Regions from separate parts of the Halobacillus sp. HZG1 genome, predicted to be linked through region 2. Evidence: riboswitches for the same ligand, from Rfam matches in the RefSeq annotation. Region 2 holds a riboswitch; each other region holds the start of a gene.

What was found. Region 2 has a riboswitch for S-adenosylmethionine ahead of VKA52_RS11815 (O-acetylhomoserine aminocarboxypropyltransferase/cysteine synthase family protein). Riboswitches for the same ligand answer to the same signal wherever they lie in the genome.
Region 1: linked by a shared signal. The riboswitch ahead of VKA52_RS12450 (methionine ABC transporter ATP-binding protein) and the one ahead of VKA52_RS11815 (O-acetylhomoserine aminocarboxypropyltransferase/cysteine synthase family protein) in region 2 are both predicted to bind S-adenosylmethionine.
Region 3: linked by a shared signal. The riboswitch ahead of VKA52_RS02170 (methionine biosynthesis PLP-dependent protein) and the one ahead of VKA52_RS11815 (O-acetylhomoserine aminocarboxypropyltransferase/cysteine synthase family protein) in region 2 are both predicted to bind S-adenosylmethionine.
Region 4: linked by a shared signal. The riboswitch ahead of VKA52_RS09965 (acetyl-CoA C-acyltransferase) and the one ahead of VKA52_RS11815 (O-acetylhomoserine aminocarboxypropyltransferase/cysteine synthase family protein) in region 2 are both predicted to bind S-adenosylmethionine.

The regions. Positions count from the first base shown of each region.
Region 1 covers NZ_JAYLVQ010000065.1:31,963-39,282, forward strand. The annotation lists gene VKA52_RS12420 (acyl-CoA dehydrogenase family protein) at 1-1,039, shown strand, start outside; gene VKA52_RS12425 (arsenate reductase family protein) at 1,591-1,950, shown strand; gene gcvH (glycine cleavage system protein GcvH) at 2,034-2,417, shown strand; gene VKA52_RS12435 (toprim domain-containing protein) at 2,540-2,887, shown strand; gene VKA52_RS12440 (thioredoxin family protein) at 2,898-3,212, shown strand; gene VKA52_RS12445 (TlpA family protein disulfide reductase) at 3,349-3,771, opposite strand; SAM riboswitch class I at 3,862-3,967, shown strand; SAM riboswitch class I at 4,174-4,282, shown strand; gene VKA52_RS12450 (methionine ABC transporter ATP-binding protein) at 4,365-5,390, shown strand; gene VKA52_RS12455 (methionine ABC transporter permease) at 5,383-6,051, shown strand; gene VKA52_RS12460 (MetQ/NlpA family ABC transporter substrate-binding protein) at 6,084-6,938, shown strand; gene VKA52_RS12465 (carboxymuconolactone decarboxylase family protein) at 7,005-7,320, shown strand, end outside.
Region 2 covers NZ_JAYLVQ010000063.1:45,343-52,662, forward strand. The annotation lists gene VKA52_RS11805 (NAD(P)/FAD-dependent oxidoreductase) at 1-686, opposite strand, end outside; gene VKA52_RS11810 (DUF2188 domain-containing protein) at 1,007-1,204, opposite strand; SAM riboswitch class I at 1,340-1,450, shown strand; gene VKA52_RS11815 (O-acetylhomoserine aminocarboxypropyltransferase/cysteine synthase family protein) at 1,560-3,254, shown strand; gene metX (homoserine O-acetyltransferase MetX) at 3,278-4,330, shown strand; gene VKA52_RS11825 (polysaccharide deacetylase family protein) at 4,411-5,772, opposite strand; gene kynA (tryptophan 2,3-dioxygenase) at 5,997-6,833, opposite strand; gene VKA52_RS11835 (DUF4166 domain-containing protein) at 6,847-7,320, opposite strand, start outside.
Region 3 covers NZ_JAYLVQ010000021.1:16,779-24,098, reverse strand. The annotation lists gene VKA52_RS02200 (cytochrome ubiquinol oxidase subunit I) at 1-108, shown strand, start outside; gene VKA52_RS02195 (cytochrome d ubiquinol oxidase subunit II) at 141-1,166, shown strand; gene glsA (glutaminase A) at 1,286-2,254, shown strand; gene VKA52_RS02185 (DUF4385 domain-containing protein) at 2,244-2,690, shown strand; gene VKA52_RS02180 (hypothetical protein) at 2,775-3,107, shown strand; gene VKA52_RS02175 (flavoprotein) at 3,162-3,551, shown strand; SAM riboswitch class I at 3,682-3,793, shown strand; gene VKA52_RS02170 (methionine biosynthesis PLP-dependent protein) at 3,908-5,026, shown strand; gene metC (cystathionine beta-lyase) at 5,023-6,201, shown strand; gene VKA52_RS02160 (NAD(P)/FAD-dependent oxidoreductase) at 6,429-7,320, opposite strand, start outside.
Region 4 covers NZ_JAYLVQ010000061.1:169,466-176,785, reverse strand. The annotation lists gene VKA52_RS09985 (sodium:solute symporter family protein) at 1-986, opposite strand, end outside; gene VKA52_RS09980 (Zn-ribbon domain-containing OB-fold protein) at 1,082-1,504, opposite strand; gene VKA52_RS09975 (thiolase family protein) at 1,501-2,661, opposite strand; gene VKA52_RS09970 (acetoacetate--CoA ligase) at 2,661-4,604, opposite strand; gene VKA52_RS09965 (acetyl-CoA C-acyltransferase) at 4,625-5,779, opposite strand; SAM riboswitch class I at 5,852-5,959, opposite strand; SAM riboswitch class I at 6,027-6,131, opposite strand; gene VKA52_RS09960 (cell wall-binding repeat-containing protein) at 6,403-7,320, opposite strand, start outside.

The DNA.
Region 1 (7,320 bases), on a different contig from region 2:
AGAAGTTGGGCGCGGGCATGTCATTGCATTCAACATTCTAAATGTCGGTCGCTACAAACTGGCGATTGGCGGAGTAGGTGGTTCTAAGCGAGCAATTGAGCTTTCGGTCAAGTATGCCAAGGACCGCAAACAGTTCAAGACTCCGATCGCAAGCTTTCCATTAATTCAGGAAAAGATCGGTTCTGTAGCAGCCAACACCTATGCAAATGAGAGCTCCGTGTATCGTACGGTAGGTTTATTCGAACAAAGCATGGGTAAATTGTCTGACGAAGAGCTGAAAGATGGCGCTGCCGTTGCTAAAGTCATTGCAGAATATGCAATTGAATGTTCATTGAACAAAGTGTTTGGAACAGAACTTCTGGACTTTGCTGTGGACGAAGCTGTACAAATACATGGTGGATACGGTTTTATGGCTGAATACGAAGTAGAAAGAATGTACCGTGATTCCCGAATCAACAGAATCTTTGAAGGTACGAACGAAATCAATCGTATGATCGTCCCAGGTACACTGTTGAAGAAAGCAATGAAAGGCGAGTTGCCTCTCCTTCAGCAAGCACAAGCCCTTCAAGAAGAAATTATGATGATGATGCCGGAAGAACCGGGTGTGGAAGTTCTGGAACAAGAGAAATATTTATTGAAAAATGCGAAGAAGATTGGTCTCCTTGCTGCTGGTCTTGCCGCACAGAAATACGGAGAGAAACTGGAAAATGAGCAAGAACTTCTTGTAAATATCGCGGATATAGTAGGCGAGATTTATAACATGGAATCTGCCGTTCTTCGTACGGAGAAAGCAATCAATAAATCAGGTGAAGAGAAGAACAAACAGAAACTCCTCTATACACAAGTGTATGTGCAGGAAGCCTTCAATCGAATCGAAGGACATGCGAAAGAAACATTGATTGCAGCGGAATCCGGGGATTCTTTAAGAATGATGCTAGGTGCTATGCGTAAACTGACACGTCATACACCTACAAATGTTATTCCTAAGAAGCGTGAGATTGCAAAAGCATTGATTGAAGCTGAAAAGTACACGGTTTAAAAAATAAGGTTGAATGTCACACAGGGCCTGCACTTTCGAAACGCGAAGGTGCAGGCCTTCGTTTTGCTCTATTCATCTTAAACAATATGGCAGGATTGTGGAGGACTCAGTTTCGAGACTTATGTTGAGTGTATGGGGGCGGAGGGGAATATCTCGCTTTCCGCGGGAGCGCGGTGAGACTCCTATGGGACGTGTGGGACAGGTGAGACCCCGGAAGGCTTAGCCTGAGGAGGCTCACCGCCCGCCCCATGGAAAGTGTTCAAATGCGGAATCGTCCTGGTAGACACGACTGTCATAAGCAGAACAGCAAAGGAATGTGCTTTTCATTCCTTTGCTGTTCTGCTTATGACGCGAGTGTCTGGACGATGGAGCAAGACGAACCTTTTCCCGGAGCCCTAAACTCACACAAACACCTCGAAACTGAGTCTTCAACTAAAGGGAGGATTATGGAAGAGCATGAGATGAATATGAAGACAATCTTAGAAATAAATGAAATCTTCGCCTTCGTTGTGATAAAATATTAGACAACAAGAATGAAGGAGGGTGTGAAGATGTCTTTAACCTTCTATTGGTACCCAAATTGCGGTACATGTAAAAAAGCTAAAAAGTGGTTGGATGAGGAAGGGATTGACTACGAATCTGTACATATTGTCAATCATCCCCCTTCAGAAGAGCAGTTGAAGAGCTTTATTTCTACTAGTGACAAACCTGCAAAGAAATTCTTTAACACTAGTGGGAAAAAGTATAGAGAACTGAATATGAAGGAAAAGCTAAAAGAAGCAGATGAAGCACAGATGATTGAGTGGTTGGCATCTGATGGAATGCTTATAAAGCGGCCCATCCTAACTGATGGTGAAAAAACAACCATAGGGTTTAAGCAGGATGAGTTTGAAAATGTTTGGGCTCAGTGAGCACATTATTGGGAATAGAAGCCTATAGCTTTTATGTTTATATTAGTTGTTGAACTATAATTATTATTTTGGAGGTAATTGACATGAGCGTACCTAAAGACCTGCGTTATTCTGAAGAACATGAATGGGTGAAAGAAGAAGGGGAAAAAGTTAGAGTCGGTATTACTGAATTCGCGCAATCAGAACTTGGAGATATCGTATTCGTAGAACTTCCAGAAGTCGGGGATGAGCTGGAAGCAGATGAGCCGTTTGGCAGTGTAGAGTCTGTGAAGACAGTTTCTGAACTTTATGCTCCTCTTAGTGGTAAGGTTGTCGAAGTTAATGAAGACTTGGAAGACAGTCCGGAATTTGTTAATGAATCTCCTTACGATAAAGCCTGGATGGTTGTTGTTGAACCAAGTGACAACTCCAAGGTCAATGATTTGATGACTGCGGAAGAATATGAAGCAATGATTGATGAAGACTAAGGATAGTGCATTGGACAGGCAGGGCTTTAAGAATCCTTGTCTGACATGATCACGTTTGATCTTAATCATGTTCAGACCATGCCTGAGAGGCATGGTCTGTTTCTATATAGTAGGTGATGAAGATGGATGGAGAACGAATCGTCATTGTTGAAGGAATCACGGATAAAAAGAAGTTGAACAAGGTCCTTGATGAAGATATTGAAATCATCTGCACCCATGGGACTTTAGGAATCGAGCGGATGGAAGAAATGATTTTTGATCACAATTTAGATGATCGGACCGTGTATATTCTCGTGGACGAAGATGACTCTGGCTACAAATTAAGAAAACAATTGACGGAAGAGCTTCCTCACGCCGAACATATCTATATAGATAAGGCTTTCAGAGAAGTAGCAGCTACGCCGGAAGCTGAATTAGCAAGAGCCTTACTTAGTAGACATTTCAACGTAAAATCGATTTATTTAATATAGGAGGATGGCTGTGGAGGAAATAAAAACATCACCAGAAGTAAAGAAGCACTTTGATGCTCCACAAACGACCCTCACCTTCGTTCACAGCCCTTTTTGCGCAACGTGTCATTTAGCACGTCAAATGCTTACAACACTTGAAGCGGTCTTTGATCGGGGAGTTTTTAAGGAAATGAATGCTTCTCTGCACCCTGAATGGATGCAGTATTATAAGATTAAAAGTGTCCCGTGTCTGCTAGTGACGAGGGATGGGGAGGTAGAGGAAAAGATATATGCTTTTCAATCTGTCTCCTATATGTATGAGAAAGTCGTTGGTTTTGTTGAATAGTGTATGTATTTCCCAGGAAATGACCACTACTGTAGAATTGAAAACTTCTCTTATTAAATATGGTTTGGAAGTTATTCTATAATAAAAAACAGGGAAGACTCTCCAGAGTCTTCCCTGTTTTTTCTAGTCTTGAATATCATACAATTTCTCCTAGTTTGCTTACAATATCTAAGAAGGAGGACTGATCACCAAAATTCGCATGGATATTACCTTGTTGATCGATGATGATGGTGGAAGGAACGCCATCACAATTGTACATGTCATAAACGTAACGTCCTTCGTCAGAAAGAGTAGGCTGCGTTAAAAACTTTTCGGTGAATTCGAGACCTTCCTCTATCTTCCGTTCTCTTCCAGAAACATTGATCGTCAGCATCGCTACTTTTTCATGATCCATCGTTTTGAACAGTTGTTCTTTCATAGGTAAATCTTTCCCGCAATCTGGACACCAGGAGGCCCAGAAGGTCAAGACAATAACTTTCCCTAGTTCGTCTTCCAGTTTATAGATTGAAGATTGATCGTTAATATAAGGCAGTTCAAATAAAGGGGCTTGTTCACTCAATGTCATTCTCCTTTGTATCTGGCGAAGTTATGGATTGACGCTAATCTATGTCCCATGCTAACATAATTATTAATTTCATATCGACATCTTCACTTATCCAGAGTGGCGGAGGGACTGGCCCGACGATGCCCGGCAACCGGCAGGTAGACTGCACGGTGCTAAATCCTGCGAAGTCTTTGACTTTGATAGATGAGAAATGTAAACGCGATCAATCTCTTCTATTTAAAGAAGGGATTTTTTTATTGTGTAAATCGCGTGAATATTTGCTGTTTTGGTTTATAATTGATCGACTTTATTTTCTGAACAATCTGTTTTGGAGTTGACACAAAATTCGTACGGTGCTACAATCCTCTTTGTGCTACTTAAACGAGTTAAAGTAATAATAATTTAATAGACTAAAATCTCTTATCCAGAGTGGCGGAGGGACTGGCCCGATGATGCCCGGCAACCGGCAGAACTATTTTGCTCAGGTGCCAATTCCTGCAAAGTAAAAAACTTTGACAGATGAGAGAACAGATTTTTAGGTATGATTAAAAACGCCGCTCTGTTCTCATAACAGAGCGGCGTTTTTTTGGAAGTGGAGGGAAATCATCATGATTACAATTAAAGGACTATCAAAGATATTCCACACGAAAGATCAGGATGTACGAGCTGTGGATGACTTAAGTCTTAACATTAACAAAGGGGAAATTTATGGGGTGATCGGCTATAGCGGTGCCGGTAAAAGTACATTTATTCGTTTACTGAACCGGTTGGAAGACCCCACAGAAGGAAGCATTCTTGTCGATGATCAGGAACTCACTTCTTTGAGTAAAGGAAAATTAAGGTTGGCAAGACAAGAAATTGGAATGATCTTCCAACATTTCAACTTGCTTTGGTCGCGAACCGTTCATGATAATATCGCTTTTCCATTGGAAATTGCCGGTATCCCTAAAGCTGAGAGGCAGAAACGAGTCGATGAATTGATTGATTTGGTGGGATTGAAAGGACGTGGAGGTTCTTATCCATCTCAATTGAGTGGCGGACAAAAGCAGAGGGTGGGGATAGCCAGAGCACTTGCAAACAACCCTAAAGTTCTTTTGTGTGATGAAGCTACATCCGCCTTGGACCCAGAGACCACTGATTCGATTCTTGATCTCCTTGTGGATATTAATGAAAAACTCGGCCTTACAATCGTTCTGATTACACATGAAATGCATGTAATACGCAAAATTTGTCATCAGGTGGCGGTTATGGAAGAAGGGAAGATTGTGGAGCAAGGGGAAGTGTTGGATGTCTTTCTCCATCCTAAAAAACCGGTAACGAAGAAGTTTGTGGATCAAGTGATGGGAGATCCGGAAAAAGAGACCTCCCTGCAGTTGATCAAAGATAATTACCGATCTGGAGAAATTATCCGTCTTCATTTTGTCGGAGATAGTACAAATCAAGCACTCATCAGCGATTTATCCAGGAAGTTTGAAGTAGATGTCAACATTCTGCATGGGAAAATCACCCAGACGCAAAAGGGTGCGTATGGAACAATGTTTGTACAGTTTGATGGAAATCAAAAAGAAGTCGAGCGTGCCATTGATTATATTGGATCAACATCTGTAGAAGTGGAGGTGAATCCACATGTTTAATGAATGGTTCCCGAACGTAAGAATGGAAGACATGATTACAGCTACAAATGAAACCCTCTACATGACTCTGGTTTCTGTCGCAGGTACGTTTGTTTTAGGTTTGCTATTGGGACTACTTCTTTATTTGACCGGCCCTGGGGGTCTCTGGGCAAACAAAACATTGAATTGGATCACTGCTTCTATCGTTAACATATTTAGAGCGATTCCTTTTATCATTCTCATTTTATTGTTGTTCCCGTTTACTGATTTTCTGATTGGAACTATTCGAGGGCCTCAAGCAGCGCTACCTGCACTAATTATTGGTGGAGCTCCATTCTATGCCCGTTTAGTGGAAATTGCTTTGAAAGAAGTCGATAAAGGTGTCGTGGAAGCCGCAAAATCTATGGGAGCTAAGTATTCGACCATCATTTTCAAAGTATTGCTTCCGGAATCGATGCCAGCTCTGATATCAGGGATTACCGTAACAGCGATCGCATTGATTGGATACACTGCAGTAGCAGGTGCAATTGGATCAGGTGGACTTGGCGACTTCGCTTATTTCTACGGCTTCCAAAGAAGTAATTTTGATGTTGTATTTATCTGTACCATTTTAATTATTTTGATTGTGTTTATATTCCAATTCATCGGAGATGCGATCTCACGGAAATTGGATAAAAGATAAAGATAAAATAAAGAAAAGGGAGAGAATGAAAAATGAAAAAAATCTGGACGAGTTTAATCGCTGTATTGTTTATCCTAGTGCTCGCAGCTTGCGGGTCATCGAATGAGGAGGAAACTTCATCAGGATCTGAAGGTGAAGGTGATGCCAAAGAGATTAAGGTAGGAGCCACTAGTGTTCCTCACGCTGAAGTTCTTGAAAAAGCAAAACCTATGCTCGAAGAAAAAGGAATCACATTAGAGATTGAAGAATATCAGGATTATATTTTACCGAACCAAGACTTAGATGAAGGTCGAATCGATGCAAACTATTTCCAAACGATTCCTTATATGGAGACTCAAGAAGAAGAGAAAGGATATGACTTTGTAAACCTCGGTGGTATCCACATTGAGCCGATCGGAGTTTATTCTCAAAAGTATGAAAACCTGGAAGATGTGGAAGAGGGCACGACGCTAGTCATGAGTCGTTCCGTATCCACTCACGGACGAGTTCTTTCTCTCTTAGAAAAAGAGGGGCTGATCAAATTGGATGAAAGTGTTGAAAAAGTAGAAGCTACGGTACAGGATATTGTAGAAAACCCTAAAAACATCGAATTTGATACAGGTGTAGATGCAGCAAACCTTCCCCAGGTTTATCAACGTGAAGAAAACGTGCTTGTAGCTATTAATACAAATTATGCGATTGAAGCTGACTTGTCTCCAAGTGAAGATTCAATTATTCTCGAGGAATCTGACTCTCCATATGTAAACGTTGTTGCTGCTAATAGTGAAGATAAAGACAATGAAGCATTGAATACCCTTGTAGAAGTTCTTCGTTCTGATGAGATCGTAAACTTCATAAAAGAAGAATATGACGGTGCTGTTGTGCCGGTATCAAGTGATGCTGAATAACGGATAAAATGGGTGGCTGCGGTTTATACTAACCGCAGTCACTTATTTTTATTGGGAGGTTTTCGTATGCAGGAACAAAATATGACGTGGACGCAAACGTATTTACATGATTATAAAGAAGGAATGGGAGCCTTCAGAGAGCACATGCCGGAAGTTTCTCATAAGTTCGATGAATTTACACAAGAATGCTTTAAAGAAGGGGAATTATCTAAAAAAGATAAGCAATTGATGGCATTAGGAATCAGCATCGTTGCACAGGATGAGTATTGCATGATTTACCACACGAAGGGCTGTGTCGATCAGGGAGCAACAGAGAAGGAAATATTAGAAGCTTGTGGTGTGGCTGCGGCATTTGGAGGAGGAGCAGCTTTGAGCCAGGCTG
Region 2 (7,320 bases):
ATCATCGTTTTGAATTCTTCTGGATGGATTTCGATGCCCAGGCAGTCCCGGTTGGGCTCCATCGGGAAAACAAAACCGATACGGCCTTCATGAAGGAAAATCTCTGTAGCAGGTTCTGATAAGGGGTCTACCCCCTCAAAGTAACCGTAGATGACCGGGCGCAATGGTTTCGTTTCTTCATACTTTTCTGAACCGGCCCAGTGGGCGATGTTTGAGTTTTTCCCATCCGCGCCAACGATTAAATCAGCATAGACATTCTGCGATGCCCCTTTTTCTATTAGACTGAGGCCGACGACCTTCCCTTCTTCCCATATCAACTCTCGTGCTGCCGTTTCAGGTTTAAATTGGACGGAGGGGAAAGTAAGCGCTCGTTCAATCAACATGGAGTCGAGCTTGTCTCTTCTTGGAATGATAGTATAGGATGTTCGCGGTCCTTCTACGAAGCTGCTACCAATATGTGTCCGCATCCTTGTTACTTTTCTCAACCCCGACTCCTCCAGTTGCTTAAGCACGCCCAATTTTTCTAAAAACCCTGTGTGGGACATAAAATGAGTAGACAGTGTATCACTTGGAAAACTGGCTTTATCGACAAGGAGGACTTTCTTCCCCATCTCTCCTAGTAAAATAGCTAAACTTGCGCCGGCTACACGTGCACCGACGATAATGACATCATAATGATGTTTCATGATTGCACACACCTTCACGTAACGTTTACCTCCATCATAACTGGACCACCACAAAAACTCTAGAGTGGCTTGTGATAGATAAGCTCCCTTTAGTTGAAGACTCAGTTTCGAGATGTTCGTGGGATTCCAGGGGCTCCGGGAAAAGGTCCGCTTTCCATGGGGCGGGCGGTGAGCCTCCCGCGGAAAGCGGGTTATTCCCCGCAGCCCCCATCCACTCAACAAACGTCTCGAAACTAAGTCTTCAACAATCCTGTCATATACTTTAACAACTGATCATAGATAATTGCATATAAAAAAACTCCCGCGGTGGGGAGTTTTAATTAGTAAGTGCGCTCTTCTTCAACTTCATGGTTTTGATCCAAGATTTGAAGTTTGCTCGGTTTGTTTTCTTTTGCGATTTCCTCTGCTTTGGCAACCGCAGTATCACGCTCATCATAAAGGTCTGTTGGAGCGACATCTTCGATTTTTACAAACCAGCCAGTTACATCTTTATTAGGTACAACACTATATTGTTTCATGAACTTCACTCCTATCTCATAGACTTAATTATCCATTCCCACAGCTGGGAGGGTTCAAACGTATCAAAATTGTTTGACAATAAGAAAAGACGCCTTTATAATTTCAAACAAGTCAGAAAAATTGAATAAAAACAACTCTTATCGAGAGCGGCAGAGGGACTAGGCCCTACGACGCCCGGCAACCTTCAAGGCAAACCCTTGAAAAGGTGCTACATCCTACAGATCACATGATCTGAAAGATAAGGGGAGGTATGAGATACATAAAGCCCTCTTCTTACTTAAAGAAGAGGGCTTTTCTTTTTCACTCTTCAACAAAGTGAATGCCCTAGGAAAAAAATAGAGGAGGAATTTTCCCATGAGTTTACCATTCCACACGTTTGGTCCTGAAACGAATTTGCTTCACGGTGGTCAGGAACCTGACCCCGCTACAGGTTCACGTGCTGTACCGATTTATCAGACGACATCGTATGTTTTTAATGATACGGAACATGCTCAAAATCTTTTTGCACTTGCCGAGCCCGGCAACATTTATTCACGAATCGGTAACCCAACCGTGGATGTATTCGAACAGCGCATCGCTCTTCTGGAGGACGGTGCCGCAGCGGTGGCGACAGCATCAGGCATGTCCGCGATTACGATGGCTATTCTGAATGTCGCTAAAGCTGGAGATGACATTGTGACTTCCACGAACCTTTATGGAGGAACGTACAATTTATTTGTCCACACCCTCCCTCGTTATGGAATCAATGTCCACTTTGTAGAAGGAGATGATCCTGAATCGTTCGCCAAGGCGATTACTCCTCATACAAAAGCGATTTTTGCCGAGACCATTGGGAACCCTAGTTTGAATGTACTGGATATTGAAGCGATCGCAGACGTCGCGCATGATCACCACATCCCTTTCATCATCGATAACACATTCGCTACTCCTTATGTGTGCAGACCAATCGATTGGGGAGCAGACATCGTTGTGCACTCTGCCACGAAATGGATTGGCGGACATGGAACGGCCATTGGAGGTGTGGTGGTTGATAGTGGACGTTTTGACTGGAATCATGAGAAATTCCCAGGGTTCACTGAACCGGATGAAAGCTATAACGGGATTCGATTCGGGTTGGATGCCGGCCCTGCTGCTTTTGCCATAAAACTACGCGTCCAGCTGCTTCGAGATATTGGGGCCTGTCTTAGCCCACAAAACGCATTCTTACTTTTGCAAGGTCTGGAAACTTTACACTTGCGAGTGAAAACACACGCGGATCAAGCTTTGGAAATCGCCGAATACTTAGTGGACCACGATGGTGTTGAATGGGTGAATTATCCAGGGTTGAAAGACCACCCTACTTATTCTTTAGCCCAAAAATATTTTCACTACGGGCATGGATCCATTGTTGTCTTTGGAATTAAAGGCGGGCGTGATGCAGGTCGTAAACTAATTGATCAAAGTACCATCTGGTCGCATGTAGCCAATGTCGGGGATGCCAAATCTTTAATCATCCATCCAGCTTCTACGACCCACCAGCAATTAAGCGACGAAAACTTGAGTAAATCGGGTGTAACAGAAGAACTAGTCCGCTTGTCTGTTGGCTTAGAGTCTGTGAAAGATTTAATCCAGGATCTGGACAATGCCATCTTCCACGCCACTGGATATAAGAAATCCTATGGTAAGAGCAAACATGTGGCAGAGCCTGTTTTATCATCATCCCTGGACCGTTCGAACGGGGAATTGAGGAAAAGAGTGATCGGGATCGTAGGCACAAGTACTCTTCTTATGGAGCAAAACAAGTTGGAAAGGTTAGGGTTTGAAGTTCTTACCTTCTCTCATCTTGAGGATCTGCGTAAAGAAACGAATGTCAACTGGGATATCGTCTATGTTGAAGAAGCCGATGAAGATGTCTTGAACATAGCAAAAGAAATAAAGCCAACATTACTCTGGTCAAGGAAACCAATCACTCACGAAGATGCAGCCATCATTTCCGGGGTAAGCCTTTATGACGCTGTCGTGAATATCCGGTCAGGGAAAGATTTTTCCACTTCCCTCGTATCGGTCTAGTGAAAGAAAGGAGAATGAAAAGCATGTCATTAAGAAACCCCGCCAGCCACCCACGAACCAATCAATCGATCTCGATCGGCACTTTCACCTTTGAGTCTGGTGAAGTGCTATCAGATGTCGAACTTGCTTACGAAAGATACGGGCCGACGAATGCCCCCGTTATTCTCGTATGCCACGCATTAACGGGCAACCAGCTCGCCGTCGGTTCAAGGGATGAACGTGGCTGGTGGGCCGGTTTAATTGGGGAAGATTGTCCAATTGATACCAATCGCTATCAAGTGATCACCTTCAATGTTCTAGGTGGATGTCACGGATCAACAGGACCCGCAAGCATTAACCCGGACACAGGCAAACCATACCGGCAAACCTTTCCAAAAGTCACGATTCGGGATATGGTGCATGCTCAATATGAGGCTTTACAACAGTTAGGCATCACTCATGTCCATGCGATTGCAGGTGGATCACTTGGCGGTATGCAGACGTATGAATGGGGACTTCTTTACCCTGATTTCATGAAAAAACTATTCATTCTCGCCGCTACCCCTTATTTAAGTGATTATGGCATCGCATTTAACCATATCGGTGCCAGAGCCATAAAGAGTGACCCTCATTTCCTAAACGGGGACTATCATTCAAATGAGGACCTCAGAGGATTCGAAATTGCCCGTATGACCGGAATGGTCACGTACCGAAGCAGTACATTATTTGAAAAAAGGTTCGACCGGTCCTATAACACTGATACGTCGTATGAAATTCAATCCTATTTGGACTACCAAGGGGATAAGATCAAAGAGCGCTTTGATGCCAACAGCTACCTTTACCTTCTTGAGGCGATGAACAATCATGACATTGGGCGAGGGAGAAATGGTTGGGCACAAGCAGCGAAGCAATACAAAGCAGAGGTCCACACCTTCAGTTTCGAACACGACCTCCTTTACCCAGAAGCCCTGATTCAACCATTCTCTACCTTCTGTAAAAAAGGAAAGCATCATCACATCCCCACTGACTATGGTCATGATGGATTTCTCGTAGAATTTGACCGTTGGGGCAAATGGGTGGAAGATCAATTAATCTAATATCCCACCAGGTACTTTCCCCTTGTACAAATCAAATAAAAAACCCGTTCCGTTTTGAATTCAAAACGGAACGGGTTTTTTTAATGATCACTCAAATGACTGACAGGAACGACTTTATACCCTTTAGCATACAGGTTCTCCAATAAAAGCTCTACGGTTTCCACTGTAGAAAGTTGAAGGTCATGAAGCAGAATAATGGAATCTCCTTCTACTTTTGAAAGAATATCCTCTGCTACTGCTTCCGGCGGGAGATCTTCCCACTTCTCAGAATAAATGGTCCAGGGAACAACATGACCTTCTTCTTGATAGTTGGCAGAAGGCAGGTTTCCAAAAGGCAATCGCAGCAGGTCCACCTTTTGTCCGGTCACTTGTTCCAGAATCGTTTGAGTCGATGAGATCTGCTGATTGATCTGTTCGTCTGACATGCGACCCAAGCGAGGGTGATTCCATGTATGATTACCAATTTCATGCCCGCGCTCACTCACTTCCCGAACCACCTCAGGATAGTAACCTACGCGCTTGCCAATCATGAAGAAAGAGGCCTTCGCTTCATACTGGTCCAGTACGTCAAGGATTTGCCTGGTGACTTCAGGATGAGGACCATCATCGAAGGTTAAAGCCACTTCTTTCCCCTCCTCATGTAAATGGTCATCTAAAGTAAAGTCCTGATATTTATTGTCACTTCCCTGATCCTCTGAAGTTAGATTAGTCATTGCTTCAGGAGTCTCTTGGAAGGCTCCTTTATATTCTGAACGAAGAAGCTTAGATACTTTGCTTTTCTCGATTATCACACGGACCGGTTCCTCATTAGCTGGATCGTCTATAAATACAAGGACCCCTTCACCCGTCAAAGCGATGTCTTCGTAAAATTCAGGTTTAGCCTCAAGCTTATCTATAAGCTTCGAGTTTTCTTCACCTGCATCAATCATTTTTTCTTTCGTCCAATCGTGAAGACGATCGACATAATAGATGTCTTCCTTGAATAATTCTTCCATCGACAAAGCTTTGCCATTTTTCTTATCGAAATTCATAATGGTTTGATTGGTAATGACTCCACCCCTACCAAGATCAATCGTTTCGATAAACCTCACAACAAAAAAACGTTGGTTTTGATGGATGACTTCAAAATCAATGTGCAGCTCGTGCGCCTGATCTCCATTATTTTTTTGTTTACTCTTATAACTTTCTTGTTTAAACAAAGCTTTCTGCTGATTCACATAATCTATAATAGTCTGGTCAATTTGGTTATTCGGTGTTTGTGGATAATGAGCGGTCATATGATACTCTTCAAATTCATTAATCTCTGTTTCTATACTTACGTCATACATTGCCGCCTGCTTACCCTTTTTCTTCCCCGACTCTTCATTAGCATTTGCAATGAAAGAACAGCCGGACGCCGTCAACAAAACAAACAAAATGGTATATATAATCGGTTGTCTCATGCTTTTCCCTCTTTATCTCATAGTCACACTATCTATTGTAACACAAATGTAACAATGACTTAATAACTTCGATATATTCAGTAAATTAAATTAATTCAACAAACCCTTTTTTCGTAAACACTCCTTATTCTTGAAGGTTCAGTTTCGAGACGTTTGTGTAGTGGGTTGGGGCTGCGGAGGATAATATAGCGGAATAAAAAAAGAACTTTCCCATAAGGAAAGTTCTAAATGTTGGTGCGGACGTCCCATAGCTCTGGAAAGAAGCGGTGGTCGAGTACTTTTTTTAAGTAGCCGACGCCCGAGGAGCCACCTGTGCCTTTTTTATGTCCTATGATTCGTTCGACTGTTTTCATATGACGGAAACGCCATTGTTGGAGACTGTCCTCGATGTCCACAAGCTTCTCCCCTAATTGGTACAGGTCCCAATACTGTTCCACATTTTTATAGACATTCGTCCAGGCAGCTTCTACGCTGGAGTCTTTTTCATACAGTTGTGTGTAATCCCGGTCCAACAGGTTTTCAGATATATGAAAACCTGAATCGGATAGCTTCTCAATAGCAGCATCGTAAAGGCTTGGTGCACGATAAGCCGTTTCAAGCCGCTGGTGCAGCTCAGGGTCTTTTTCGTAGATCTTCAACACGTGAGGCGTTTTATACCCCAGTGCAAATTCAATCATCCTATACTGATAGGATTGGAAGCCGGAAGCCTGTCCAAGCTGATCACGGAATTCCATATATTCGGACGGGGTCAATGTTGATAGCACATCCCACGCTTGAATGATTTGTTTCTGTATGCTTGAAACGCGTGCCAGCATCTTAAATGCCGACTGCATTTGATTTTCTCTGATGGCTTCTATCGCTGCGTGAAGTTCGTGTAAAGTTAATTTCATCCACAGTTCACTGACTTGATGAATGATAATAAAGAGCATTTCATCATGATGTGAGGATAGACGATTTTGCGCAGATAGCAGCTCATTCAAGTTCAAATATTCCCCGTAGGTCATCCTGCTTGAGAAATCAGTATGGATGTTCTCGTTGCCATCTTTTTTATGGTTAGTCACTGATGTCCCTCCTTCAGTCCAAAACGCCGCGTTCAGGAATGTTGTTAAAAGTCATCGGTAAAAATTCCGTATGAACTGTTCCTTCATACATAAGAAGCGTTCCTAAGAGTGGGTGCTCTGCATGGACATGAACCCGAAAAGCACCTTCCTCTTCATCATAATGTTCGTACACGCTGGTTGTCGGATTCGTCATGGACAATAGTCCATCTACATTCATTGCTTTTGACTCCATATAGAGTCCGCCTTCCGCTGTGACATGGAGATCCAGCTCGGTTTGTAGGAGGCCTGTCTTTCCAAGATCATCAACGATACAACCTTTCTCTTCATCAAATCGCATCGCTGCATCAAAACCTCGAATAGAGTAGGGAAAGAAGAACCTCCGAATCCAACTGATCGTCTCACGTCCTCTTTCATCTTCATAGATATAATTCTCAAGAGTGAACGGCACGTCCTTTCCTCGTTCTGCGAACACAAGATGATCTTTTGT
Region 3 (7,320 bases), on a different contig from region 2:
CTTTTCATGACCCTCTATATTACTTTGCTGTTTGTCACTGGATTCGTGATGCGCTATTACTTCAAACGGAACCCGGTCCGTAAAGATTTGGATGCGCGGGAAGCGTAAGAAAACATCATCCCAGAAAGGACGTACAACCTATGGAAGCATCAACATTAGCGATTACGATTTTGTGGAGCTTGCTTTTCGTCTACTCCATCCTCGGGTCTCTCGACTTCGGCGCCGGATTCTGGGGCATGATTTATGGAAAAAATGAAGAAAAAAGTGCCTCCCAAATCGCCAACCGTTTTCTTTCTCCCACATGGGAAGTGACCAACGTCTTTCTCGTCATTTTCGTGGTATCTGTCGTCACTTTTTTCCCGTTCGCTACAACCTTGCTCAGTAATGTTCTGCTCGTCCCGGTCGGACTCGGGGTGCTGCTCTTGACGATCCGCACGACGTTCATGGTTTTTCAGCATCACGCTGATCGATACAAAGACCTGCTCCGGCTGACTTCCGGTTTTACCGGATTGATCATTCCGGCACTTCTCGTAAGTATTCTACCGATTACTTTAGGGGGGTTTGTAAGTTTTGAAAGTGGCTACCCCCGCCTGGAGTACGGAGAATTGCTCACCCACCCGACCTTGTATATGCACATCTTGTTCGGATTATCGACCGAGCTTTTCATCTCCGCCATTTTCCTGATGGACTACGCTAAAGAAGCAGAAGATTGGAACGCGTACGATACCTTCCGTAAGCATTCCCTTTGGCTTGGACCTGTCAGTATCGCGATTGCCATGTTGACGATCGGCACATTCCCTGATGAGGCTTCATGGATCGTTGATAACATCCAGGAGCACTGGGTGGCGTTCGGTTTATCTCTACTATTCTTTCTCATCGGTTATGGCTTTCTCTTCATCAGAAAAAAAGACGGCCGTCGGGGACTGGCACGCCCCGCTGTCATCATGGTTGGCTTACAATATGCCGTCGCAATTTATGCCTATGGGGCCGCACACCTGCCTTACTTGATTTATCCGGATATTACCATCACAGACGGGTTCACAAACCCTGATACGTTCTATCAGATGCTGATTGTCTATGCCGTCGGATTCGGAATTCTCATCCCAGCTTTCTACCTTTTCTGGCGCCTCTTCCTCAAAGACCGCCGCTACTTGAAACAGGAATAACTCACAACGGCACCCACCTCGTGGGGGGCCGTTTTTTGTTTATCCGCTTTTTAAAAAAGGTACATAACTACCATATTCCATGGATCCCTTAGAACTTCTTATAGAAAAGGAGCAAAGATATGCAGGAACTGACGAAGGATTATCTCGAAGAAGCTATTCAAGACAGCCGCCCCTTCGCTTCATCCGGGAGTGTCAACATGAGTCTCCCTCAATACGACGAAACCATCAAGGATTACCTTGGTGTGACCATCATCACAACAGACGGAGAGTGCTTTTCAGCCGGTAATAATGACAAATATATTCCGATGCAGAGCACTTCAAAAATTATCGGCCTTATGCTCGCTTTACAGGATTTCGGAAAAGAGCGTGTATTCCAAACAGTAGGCATGGAACCAATGGGTGATTTTTTCAATTCCATCAGCCAGCTTGAGTCTTATGATACAAGTAAACCTTTCAATCCAATGATCAACGCAGGAGCCATAGCTGTTGCTGCGTTGATTAAAGGACAAACCGTTGATAAACGATTCCATCGCTATATGGATTTCCTGCGTCAGGTAACGAATAATGAGCAGCTAGAAATGAGCAAGGAAGTATATGAGGCCGAAAAGGCGAACGGTGCACGGAACCGCTCCCTCGCTTACTTCATGGAGAGTACCGGTACGTTGGTTACGGATGTAGAAGAGGCGCTCGACCTTTATTTCCGAATGAATTCCGTCATGATGTGCTGTCACGATTTCGCCCGCGTGGGTCTGTTTTTAGCAAAAGGAGGACTGGACCTTGAAACAGGTGAAAAGCTGATCCCCTCCCACCACTTACGCACAGTGAAGGCAATCATGATGACATCAGGGATGTATAATTCATCCGGGCACTATGCAGTGGAAGCAGGTTTTCCTTGTAAAAGTGGAGTATCTGGAAGCATCATCGGTTCCTCCCCTGGACGTATGGGAATCGGCGTGGTAGGACCGGCCATTGATGAAAAAGGGAACAGTACAGCCGGAGGTGCCTTGATAAAAAAGCTCTCACAGGACCTTGAACTTAATATGTTCGGTGTCGAGAACACAGAAAGGAAGTATGAAGATGGCGTTTGATTATGATCTCGATTTTGATAATATCGACTTCCGCAAAAATCCCGAGAAGTACCGCGTCGGACGTGGCGAACAAGGGGTATTGCTCGTAGAACCATATAAAAGTGAAATCCTGGCTCACTGGCGCTTCAAGACACCGGAAATCGCCCGGGAATCATCGGATAAAATCTATCAGATGTTTCTCGACTACAAAGAAGCGGATGACTTCGTCGGCATGGATATGGCCCGGAAGTTCCTACAGATGGGCTACACACGCTCGCGGCGATACGCGAATTATAAAGGAGGGAAAAAATATGACAAAAACGGAGAAGTGAATGATCGCGACATTGACAACGAGAAAGCAGAATCCGCAAGAATTTTCGAGGAAAAATGGGTGCTGGCCCGTGAAGATGAGGATTATCTAAAGAAAAAGAAAGCCCACCAAAAGGAACACGGATAATATATTGACAATTTCGACTATTGAACGTAGGATAACATTAACCCGAGTAAACAAATCGGATTAATAAAATGGAGGGGTGTACGCGTGAAAACATACCCACTTCTGATTAACCTGCTGTTCATGGTCATCTCCTGGTCCATCGGAGTTTACTTCCTATCTGTCATTTACACTCCAACGATCATCATCCCCCTCTTCAATGACTTTATCTGGATTCGCGACTACAAAGGACTCCTCGGCTTGACGGCTATTTTTACTGTCATGACTATTCCCTTGGTGGCCATCCTTTATAAAAAACGCGGACAAATGAAGAGAAAGACAACATGGTACGGCATGAATGCCATCACTCACCTGCTCTGGATCGGTACGCTTGCTCTACAAGTCAAAACAGTTCTCTACAACTTAGGAATCTGTCATTAATTGACAGGATTCCCATCTCCTCTGTCGAACCATTGAGGTAGAGGAGGAATACATATGGATTTTCAAACCTTTTATGAAGAGTACAAACGAAGAGCAAGCCAACAAGATTTAGATTACTTGAAAAAAGTGACATCACAAGCCCTCGTTGCAAGAGAGATCCGTCATGGGGAAAGAGTGGATTACTCGTATGAAGAGTCGATGGAGGGATGGCATCAAGCCTTCGAACATTTCAAGGACCAGGATATGTACTGGATTTACACCGACCATTCCGTGACCATGCTTAATGAAAACATCCAGCTTGCCGCCTTCTGGATTTCCATCCGGTTAAACGGAGAACTCCTGCCAACATCCAACCTCTTTTTTGATACATTCGAAAAACAGGGTGACGAATGGCTGCTCGTCCGCAGCTATATCGAATCCGGCGTGCAAAACCCACCCATCTAAGCCTCCTCTTTTAGAAGGAGGCTTTTTTCTCATCCCAAAAAAGTTTTCGGAAAAATTTCTTGTCAGCATATTGTCAAAACTTTCTGAGTAGTGTAGAGTATTCAGCAATTAGAAAAAATTACAATTGAATCTCTTATCATGAGAGGCAGAGGGATTGGCCCGACGAAGCCTCAGCAACCCCTGGTTTTACCAGGAAGGTGCTAACTCCAACAAGTTGTTTTATCCAACTTGAAAGATAAGAAGAAGAACCGTACCCACAAAAGTCTTCTTCTTCAAGAAGGCTTTTTTTATTTCCCTTTTTAGATTTTATCAAGGCGTTGGATATTGAACCATTAACTAATAAAGGATGTGTTGTTATGTGTCCGCATACGGATACGAAATTCGTTCAGACCGGGAACCAGCGGGATGAACCTACGGGGGCGATTAACCCTCCTGTATATTTTTCCACCCCCTTCCGCCACCCCGGTTTAGGAGAGTCGACAGGTTTTGATTACACGCGAACCGGCAATCCTACCCGTCAAACTCTGGAGTCTTCCATCACTGATATCGAAGGTGGGGATGCAGGATTTGCGTTCAGCTCCGGGATGGCTGCGATTCAAACCGCCCTCTCCCTTTTTAAAAAAGGCGATGAAATCATCGTTTCCGAAGATTTATATGGAGGGACGTTCCGCTTATTTGAACACATGGAAGAGCGTTACGACCTTCGCTTTCATTATTGTGACAGCAGCAACCTTGAACGCATCCATACCTACATCAATGAACGAACGAAAGCCATTTATGTGGAAACACCGACAAATCCGCTGATGCATACGGCTGACATCAAGCAGATTTCAACAGTCACGAAAGCCCACAATCTTCTCCTGCTTGTTGATAACACCCTTTATACACCGGTGTTACAGCAGCCGATAGCAGAAGGGGCCGATGTCGTCATCCATAGTGCTACGAAATATTTGGCGGGTCATAATGACGTACTGGCCGGAATCCTTGTAAGTAAAGGAAAAGTCGTAAGCGAGAAGCTCGCTTTTCATCAGAATACATCTGGAGCTGTCCTCTCTCCTTTCGATTCATGGCTTGTGATGCGCGGGATGAAGACGCTCCCCCTTCGGATGCGCCAGCATGAAGCAAATGCGAAATCCGTGCTTGCCTTCCTGGAGGACCACCCGAATGTCACAGATATCTTCTACCCTGGAAAAGGCGGGATGTTATCATTCAGACTTCAATCCGAAGAATGGATCGACCCCTTTCTAAGAAACTTAAACTTGATTAGTTTTGCCGAAAGTCTCGGTGGTGTAGAGAGCTTTATCACCTACCCTGCGACCCAGACCCACGCTGATATTCCAGAAGAAACCCGGATCAGTTACGGGGTTTGTAACCGCCTGCTCCGTTTCTCTGTCGGTGTCGAACATATCGATGACTTGATTCAAGATCTTCACTATTCCCTTGCCCAATTACCAAAGGAGGAACCGATCCGATGAATGATCATTCTTTGCAAACCCGATTGTTGCACAGCGATTATAAATTCGATCCGCACAACGGAGCGGTCAGTGTCCCGATTCAGCAGGCATCTACCTTCCATCAGCAGGATTTCGACAATCCCGGAATCTATGATTACAGCCGATCCGGCAATCCGACCCGAAAAGCACTGGAAGACACCATTGCGGGACTGGAGAGTGGAAGTCACGGCTTTGCTTTCGCCTCTGGAATGGCTGCGATTTCTACGGCCTTCATGCTTTTATCGAAAGGTGACCATGTCGTCATCACACAGGATGTGTATGGGGGAACTTTTCGTATGATCCGCGATGTTCTCGTAAGATTTGGAATCGATCATACATTTGTGGATATGACGGACCTCCATGAAGTAGCAACGGCCATTCAGTCAAACACCAAACTTTTGTATATAGAAACACCTTCCAATCCCACGCTTGAAATCACAGATATTCGTGCCGTCGCAAAATTAGCAAAAGCGAATGATTGTTGGACATTCGTCGATAACACGTTCATGACTCCCGCTCTGCAGCGCCCACTTGAACTTGGTGCAGATCTTGTCCTGCATAGTGCAACGAAGTTCATCGCTGGTCACAGCGATGTGGTGGCAGGCCTTGCCGCTACCCACGATGAAGACATCGCAGAGCAGCTCGGTTTTTTGCAAAATTCATTCGGCTCCATTCTCGGCGCACACGATTGTTGGCTCGTGCTTCGCGGCTTGAAAACCTTACATTGCCGAATGACGCAATCTTCAGCATCTGCTGTAAAGATCGCAGAGAAATTAAGCGTTCACCCACTCGTAGAACACGTCTACTACCCCGGATTCCGTTTCCATCCGGGAAGCTCGACTCAAACGTACCAGGCACAAGGGTCTGGAGCAGTATTGTCCTTCAGGCTGCGTGATGAAGAAGCAGTAAGACAGTTCACAAAACATGTGGAAATCCCGGTTTATGCGGTTAGCCTCGGGGCAGTCGAATCAATTTTATCCTATCCCGCACGGATGTCTCACGCCTCCATGCCAAAAGAAGAGCGTGAAAAGCGTGGCATAACTGATGGTCTGCTTCGTTTATCCGTGGGGCTTGAGAACCCGGAAGATCTACTCAACGATTTCCATCAAGCTTTAGAAAAACTCGAACCCCAGGCATTTCTACAAACAGGAGGTTGAGCGATGGATGGAAGCGGAGCATAACGCCCTGCTCGAATGTTCTCAAGTTTAAGCAGCGGCAGGGTGCTTTTATCAGTATTCTCTTAGGAAACTTATTAGCGAATGTATAGCTTTTATTAGCAGCTTCTGGCCTTTAATTAGCGACTTTTCAGCTTTTATTAGCATCTGGTCCTTCTTCCTTCACAAAAAAACGCCGAACATCAGCATAAGCTGCGTTCGGCGTTTTCTTATTTATGCTTATAAATCACTGTACTATACACTTGCGACTTCGCTTTTGGATCCAAATGCTTGGCGGCACTGTTCACCGCTGCCATCGCTTCATTGAATCCGGAAGCGATAAGCATCGTTTTCGCTGGATAGACGGCCGCATCACCAGCGACAAATACCCCTTCCAGACTCGCACACATATCTGTCGAAACGGGGATTCTTCCTTTGTCCGTTTCCAATCCCCACTCGTCATATAAACTCTTATCGATTTGCAAGCCTTCATAGACGAGGATATGATCGACCTCAAGCACGGAACCGTCTTGAAGGATCGCTTCTTTGAGAGCTTCATCTCCTCGCAGCTCTTCAATCTTTTTATTTTTATGGATGTGAACAGAGGAATCTTCTACCTTTTCAACATCCTGTTCATAGACCGCTTTAAATTCATCCCCGCGATTCAATAGATGAACTTCTTCTGCCACCCCTTCAAGAGCGAGTGACCAGTCAATGCCGACACGGTTTTGCGAGACGACCGCAACTTTCTGCCCTCGATACTGTTCCAGGTTTTGAATGGTGTAGTGAATCTGTTTCCCGTCATAGAGATCGCTGCCTTTCACTTCAAGCGGCTGCATTTCAAACGTGCCCAGACCGGATGCGACAATCACGGTTTTTGTATGATGCGTTTGGCCGTCATCTGTCTTGAGGAGCAGATTTCCATCTTCTTTTTTACCGATAGATGTCACTTTCACCCCTGTCACAAAGGCAGGTTCAATCATTTCCGCCTGTTCCTTGACATTTGTGACGAGATCTTCCCCTGTAATACCCGGGAACCCGCCGACGTCATAGATTTTCTTCTCCGGATAGAAAAAGGAAACCTTGCCCCCGACTTGAGGCTGGTACTCGATGACTTTTGTC
Region 4 (7,320 bases), on a different contig from region 2:
GCGATGACACTTGGGAATGCCTCAATCACATAGGTCGGGATGGCCGCATCGGCACTTTGTAAGCTTGGGAAGAGCACGCGGGCAGCGAGTCCACCGAGAACCATCAGAGTGGAAATGATACATAGCACGAGCCCTGCGGATAAGGTGAATGGAGCCAGGTCTTCCTCTTTTTCAATCGATAACACTTTGTTCAACAGGTGGGGCATCAATACGAAACTAAATAGAAGGAACTGTACAGCCATGATGGCGAGCGCACTGTTATACGGACCGCCGTCGGCAATGGCTGCAGTCAGGTTCGGGTCGATGCTGTGTAAGCGATCAGTCAGTACGCCGAAGACGTTCCATCCCCCACCGATGGTCCAGAAAAAGGAGACGACGATAAAGATCGAGGTGATGGCCATAAGAATTCCCTGGATGCCGTCCGTGATGATTTGCGCGAAGGCACCGCCTAGACCGATGTAAAGAATCGTGATGGCCACACCGATGATGATGCCCCAGAAGTAGGGAATCCCAATGACGGTTTCAAAAATGGTCGCAAGTCCGACGTTTTGTCCGACGATATAATAAACATTGAATAAGATCAGTAAAGATACGATGGCTTGCAGGGCTTTCGAGTTATAACGCTTTCCAAGCCATTCCGGAAGTGTCGACACATGACCGAATTTCTTCCCGTAACGCCAGAACGTTTTGGCGAAAAGAAGAAGTCCGACCCAGGAAACACCAAAGCATCCAAGGGTGTACCAGAGCACAGCGGTCCCGTGTTCGTAGGCGAGACCAGGGACGCCAATGAAAAGGTTGGCACTGGCGTAGGAGGTGGCGAAACTTGCACCGACAAGCCAGGGGCTCACTTTTCCCCGGGCCGTAGCAAATCCAGCCATCGACTGGCTGTGAGCCCGCCCTTTTTTACCCACCCACGTCACAGCGGCAAAGTATACAGCTAACAAAAGGATGACGGTCCATAGTAATACACTGGAACTTGTAAGCATCGTTTATCGTTCTCCTTTCTTCGTCGTGTAAAAATTCTTCCAGATGAATAGTCCGAGCAACCAGAATAAAGCAACAGCGATGAAATAAGTAAGGATCATATCGTTTCCTCCTGTTTTTTGAAGAATGGCAACGGGTGTGGCCCGATTTCACTGATTTCCATTTCAACTTTCAGATTATGTGTTAAGGCGGTTTCTTCTACCAATACATGTGTCAATAGAGAAGGTCCTTCTTCAAGAGCGACGACGCCGACCACATAGGGTGTATGTTCCTGCCACGCGGGATGTCCCGCACGATGGATCACGCTCCATGTTTTCAGCCTTCCTCGTCCGGACGCTTTTTTCCATGTTAACGAATCATGAAAACAATGGGGACAGTGTTCGCGGGGATAGAAGATCCACTGCTCACACTTGTCACATTGCTGAAGGCTCAAGTGTCCTGCTTGGATGCTTTCCCAAAAAGGCTGACTGATCGGTGTGATCGTCGGAACTGGTAAAGAAATGTTTGGTTGTTGGCTCATTGTTCTCCTCCTAACACAAGCGCCGTTGTTTCACTTAATGTGGCTCCATTCCCTGTCACGAGTGCTTTTTTAGCACTAGGGATTTGTCGGTTTCCCGCTTCGCCTCTCAATTGATGAACGGCTTCCACAACATGTGACATACCGCCGGCTAAGTCTGCCTGGCCAAAACCCAACTGACCGCCATGCGTGTTCAATGGATAATCTCCGTCATGACCGAAGCTATGGTTTTTGACAAACTCTCCGAATTCCCCTGGCTTACATAGACCTGCACTTTCAAGGGTTATTGCAACGACACTTGTATAACAGTCATACAATGAAAAAAGGTCGATGTCTTCCACGTTCGTCCGGGCTTGTTCAAGCGCCCTCGGGATTGAATAGCTAAATGGCAAGGCGTCTATGCCTGGTGCCTGGCTGACCGCCCGGTGGGTGATTTTTTCTCCCGCTCCTTTGAGATAGACCGGTTTATGCTTGCCCTGTGCTGCTTTTTCCGGAGAGGTTACAACAACGGCCGCACCACCGGCGACAGGCATGACGATTTCAAGCAGATGAAGCGGGTCGGCGATCATGGGGGAGGCGAGAATATCTTCGACTTCAACGGGCTTTCCATAAAAAATCGCATCCGGGTTCAACTGGGCATTTCTCCTGTGCCAGTAGGCGATCCTTGCAAAGTCTTCCTGGGTGGATCCGTGTTCTTCCATGTGCTGTCTTTTTAAGAGGGCATAGGATGTATTCGCTCCTGAGGCACCGAAAGGCACATCAAACTCGCGGATCGGATTACGGTTCGGAGACCTTAGTGTTTCGCCTTTTTCATTTTTGTTGGCTAATACACAGACGACGGTTTCGCACATGCCGGCCTGAATGGCTGCGGCTGCTCTCCATATCATCCCTGGACCGGTCGCTCCGCCGAGATCAACCGTATTAGACATCGTGGGATCGATTCCTAGATACTCAGAAACCGTCGCCGGCACATGCTGTGGCGTCTCCCCGACTTGGGGTCCGACGAGCAGGCCGTCGACATCTTCCTTTGAGATGCCGGCATCCTGGATGGCAAGTCGGACGGATTCTGCAATCAAACTTAAGGTGGTTTTTCCTTCTGAATAACGGACGGGCTTCAGCTCACCGATTCCGGTGATCGCCCCTTGAATTTGACTGGCCATTACACGAACTCCCTTTCTGAAAGCTGACGAAATGCTTGTAAGCTGGATGGATTACGTAAGGACGCTTCGTTTTTCACTTCTTCTCCTAAAGCGGCTGTTTTCGCTGCTCCTTCGACCCTTTTTCCATTGATGGTATGAGGGATTTCCTCCACTTGATAAATTCGCTTCGGTACATGACGGGGAGAAGCTTTGGTCCGAATCTGTTGGCGTATTTCTTTTGCCAAGTCTTCCGTCAGATGTCCCGTAACGACACAAAGGGTGATTTCTTCGTCGTTATTTTTCGGTAATCCGAAAACGACGCTGTCTTTGATTTCTTTGATATGGTCTACGACACCGTAAATTTCAGCCGTCCCAATACGGACGCCGCCTGGATTCAATGTTGTATCGGCACGTCCATAAATGATGAAGGATTGGTCGATGGTCTGTTCAGCTAAGTCCCCATGGGTCCAGATCCCTGGTCGTTTGGAAAAGTAGCTCTTCCGGTAGCGTTCCTCTCCACCTTCGCCGAAGAAGGTGAGCGGCATGCTCGGGAACGGTTTCGTACACACAAGGTCTCCTTTTTCTTCGTAAACAGAAGCTCCTCGCTCATCCAATACATCCACCGCCATCCCCAACGCTTTGCATGCGATTTCGCCTTGTTTAAGAGGGTGGACCGGAGATCCCATCACAAAACAGCCGATAATTTCTGTTCCGCCGGAAATGGAAGCAAGGAACAAATCCTGTTTGATGGTTTGATAAATCCAGTTGTATTGCTCAGGGGCTAAGGGAGCCCCGCAGGATAGCAGACTTTTCAAAGAGTCGAGCGAATGACTGCTTTTCAGGTCGACGCCTGCTTTCATCAATGTATCTAGGTATTTAGGACTTGTACCAAAATGGGTGATGCCGACTTCATCCGCAATGTCCCACAAATGGGTGAGGGAATCCTGTCTTACAGGAGAGCCGTCATACAACAGGATGGCGGCTTCACTGGTTAGCCCCGACACGAGCCATGGATACATCATCCAGGCGGTATTGGTGTACCAGAACAACACGTCATCTTGCTGGACATCGCAATGGAGCTGGTGTTCTTTCACATGTTGCAGAAGCGTCCCACCGACCGAATGGACAATCGCTTTCGGCAGCCCCGTCGTTCCTGATGTATATAAAATATATAAGGGATGGTTAAAAGGGACGGGTTCGAACGTTGGCTCTTCTGCTTCATTGTTACAAAGCTCGCTCCATGAAAGAGATTTAATCCCTTCAATATACGTTTCCCCTTCGAACGAGACGAGTGCGGATAGTCCTTCCAGGTGTTCCGTCGTCTGCTTGATTTTGTCCTCGATTTGGAACGGCTTTTGTTTATATTGATAGGAGAGAGTAGAGATCAATACTTTCGGTTTCACCTGACCAATGCGGTCGACGATTCCTTTCGTCCCAAAGTCAGGGGAGCAGGAGGTCCATGTCGCCCCTAATGAAGTGGTTGCAAGCAAGGCCACTAATCCCTGGATATCGTTCTTCGTGACCCCGGCGACACAATCGCCTTTTTGAACACCTAATTGTTTTAAACCTTCCTGGGCTTTGGCAACGGATTGTTTTAGCTCCTGTAAATGAATGCTTCGTTGAACACCTTCTTCATTTGCTTCATAGGCAACCACTCGATCAAGAGAACCCCTTAGCATGTTTTCAGCGAAGTTCAATCGTGCTTCCGGAAACCATGTACTATCTGGCATCGAAGGGCCAGGGACAAAAACACGGTCGCCTTTATTTCCGATAATTCCGGCGTAATCCCAAACGGCTGACCAAAATTCAGCGAGGTGAGAAACGGACCAGCGGTGGAACCGTTCATATGGAAAAAGCGGTTGGCCGGTAGATTCAGCAAAAGCTTTGATATGTGATTGTTCTATTCTTCCGCTCGATGGCTCCCATAGATAAGGAGAACGCTGAGCTGTGATTGATGTATTCATTGGAATTGTCTCCTTTCGAGTTATGTATGAGGCACTTCAATCAATAGGGCCATGCCCTGTCCGCCACCGCCACAAAGGGACGCGATGCCTTTTCCACCGCCGCGCCGTTTCAGTTCATGGGCAAGGGTCAAAACAAGCCGGAATCCTGTGCCGCCTAGTGGGTGACCAAGAGCGATCGCTCCACCGTTCACATTGACCCGGTCATAATCAATGCCAAGATCCCGGCAGCTGGCAATCACGACACTGGCAAAAGCCTCGTTGATTTCAAACAGATCGATATCGTCAGTCGTCAATTGGTGTCTATCTAATAGTTCCTGGATCGCTTGCGATGGTTTCGTTTGCAAGCTCGGATCTGGTCCGGAAATCTCTGACCAGTCGATGATTTCCGCCAACGGATTCTGCCCGAGTGATTCAGCTTTCTCTTTCGTGGTAACGATCCCAACGCTCGCCCCATCCGTCATCTGCGACGCATTGCCTGCCGTAATTGTGCCTTCGTTGGAAAAAGCCGGTGAGAGGTTCAATAACTTCTCGGCTGTTGTACCTTTGCGGATACCTTCATCTTCTTCAAGCAAACCTGAAAAAGGAGCGACTTCAGGTTGGAACCACCCTTTTTCTTGAGCATTCGCTGCTCGTTGCTGGGAAAGGGCGGCGTATTCATCCTGCTCCTCTCGACTAATTTCGAAGGAGCGGTTTTTCTCATCGGTAAGAGCTCCCATCGATACATCCGTTAAGGCGCACCACAAACCGTCGTTCAGTAAGGTGTCTTTGAGGATGCTATGGCCGAGTCCTGAAGAAGCACGTACAGGAGCAGTATGAGGAGCGTTCGTCATCGAGTCGAAGCCACCGACGATGTATAATTCTCCTTCGTTCAATTGCAGTCTTCGGGAGGCATCTGCGATCGTAGCGATCCCGCCTAAACAGACATTGTTCAATGTGATGGCAGGTGTATTGATCTCCACCCCCGCCTTATAAGCGACTTGCCTAGCAGGATTTTGGCCGCCCCCAGCCTGGATGACTTGGGCAAGCAGCGCGCCATCTGCCTGTTTGGCTATGGGATTTCTCTTAATTAGAGCGTTTAATGCGTGCGATCCAAGTTCTGCTGCGGATTTCTTTTTCAAAGCCCCTTTCCATTTTCCGAACGGGGTACGAATGCCATCTAAAAGTACAGTACTCATCTATGTAGCCACTCCTTTTTGTAAAATAGAAAGAGCCCTCTTCACAAAAAATAAGAAGAGGGCTCTTGGCTCTTCTTATCTTCCAGGATCATCTCCTGCAGGAATTAGCACCTTTTCAAGCGGTTGCTTGATGGTTGCCGGGCGTCAACGGGCCAGTCCCTCTGCCTCTCTGGATAAGAAATTGGTATTCAGTTGGAAATTATAAAACCTCTCTATCAGTGATAGAGAGGCTAGAGATTATGTAAATCTCTTATCTTCCTGAGCGTTCACTCAGTAGGATTTGGCACCATGCTATATAAATAGCGGTTGCCGGGTTTCACAGGGCCAGTCCCTCCACCTCTCTGGATAAGATGTTCTTTCGTTATTTGGTTAAGTGCCATGTTAGCAAGGGAAAGGATAAGTGTCAATGCATTTTATAGAAAAGTGTGAAAATTTATTATATTTGGGGTTCTGTTTTAGTAAGTGATTAACCAATCTATGAGGAACTTTTGGAGTTTTTCAGGATCATCCATAGAAAAACACCATCAAGTCATGATTGACTACTTGGTGGTGTTTGATCTGTTCTTAATTAATGATCTGTTTTTGGAGTTTTGTAAGGCTGCTCATGGAAGAGTAGTAGACTCCTATTCAAATAGCTCCAGAATCTCATCCTCCACATTTTCACTGACAGCTGCCGTGCCACCAAAAATAGTGAAGTAGAAGGTTTCGTTCTTAACAAAATAATCCTTCACTTCAGGCGAAAGGTAATTGGATGGAGTTAACAATAACGGTTCACCATACGTATAAGTGGCTCCTGCAAGAGCGTCTGCAAAGTCCGCTCCAGTCGCGATATTCACAAACGTCGGTTCCAGTTCGAAATGCTCAGCGATAGCAATCGATGTGCTGTATCTGTTCTTCCCTGAAATTCGCTCAGGATCAGGAAGTTGAGAGAAAACCTTTTGATCGACAACCCCGGAACCTCCTACAACATAGGTGAAGTCGTAATCGTTGATGGCCTGCTTCGTAGCTTCCGGAAGTTTACTTTTTTCTGTCAAAAGGATCGGCATCATGTTGCTTGCCGCTACAGGTGCAATGGAAAGGGCATCAGGGAAGTTTCTTCCGTATGCGACCACGGCTCCATCACTAGGTGGAAGCACTTCAGCAATAGCTGTTGCGGTTTCGTACCGGTCAGATCCTGAAATTCTTTCGACATCCAATCCTAATTTCACAAGGGAGTTTTCGACGTCTTTGGAAATGGCACCTGTGCCACCAAGGATCGTGACATGTTTGGCACCTAACACATCAATCGTCGATTTTGTAATTTGCGAAAGAGCGTTTTTCCTGGTCAAAAGAATCGGCGCATCATAGTAGAAGGCAAGCGGTGCTCCTGCAAGTGCATCAGGAAAATCGGCTCCTGTTGCCAGGATGATATGATCGTTTGGATACCCACCACTTCGACGTACAGCGATCGCTGCTGCGGTATGGTAGCGGTCTTCTCCGGCTATACGGTCAATGTATGGTTCCTCTTCGATAACAAAAGGACTCAGCATATACGTTTCTCC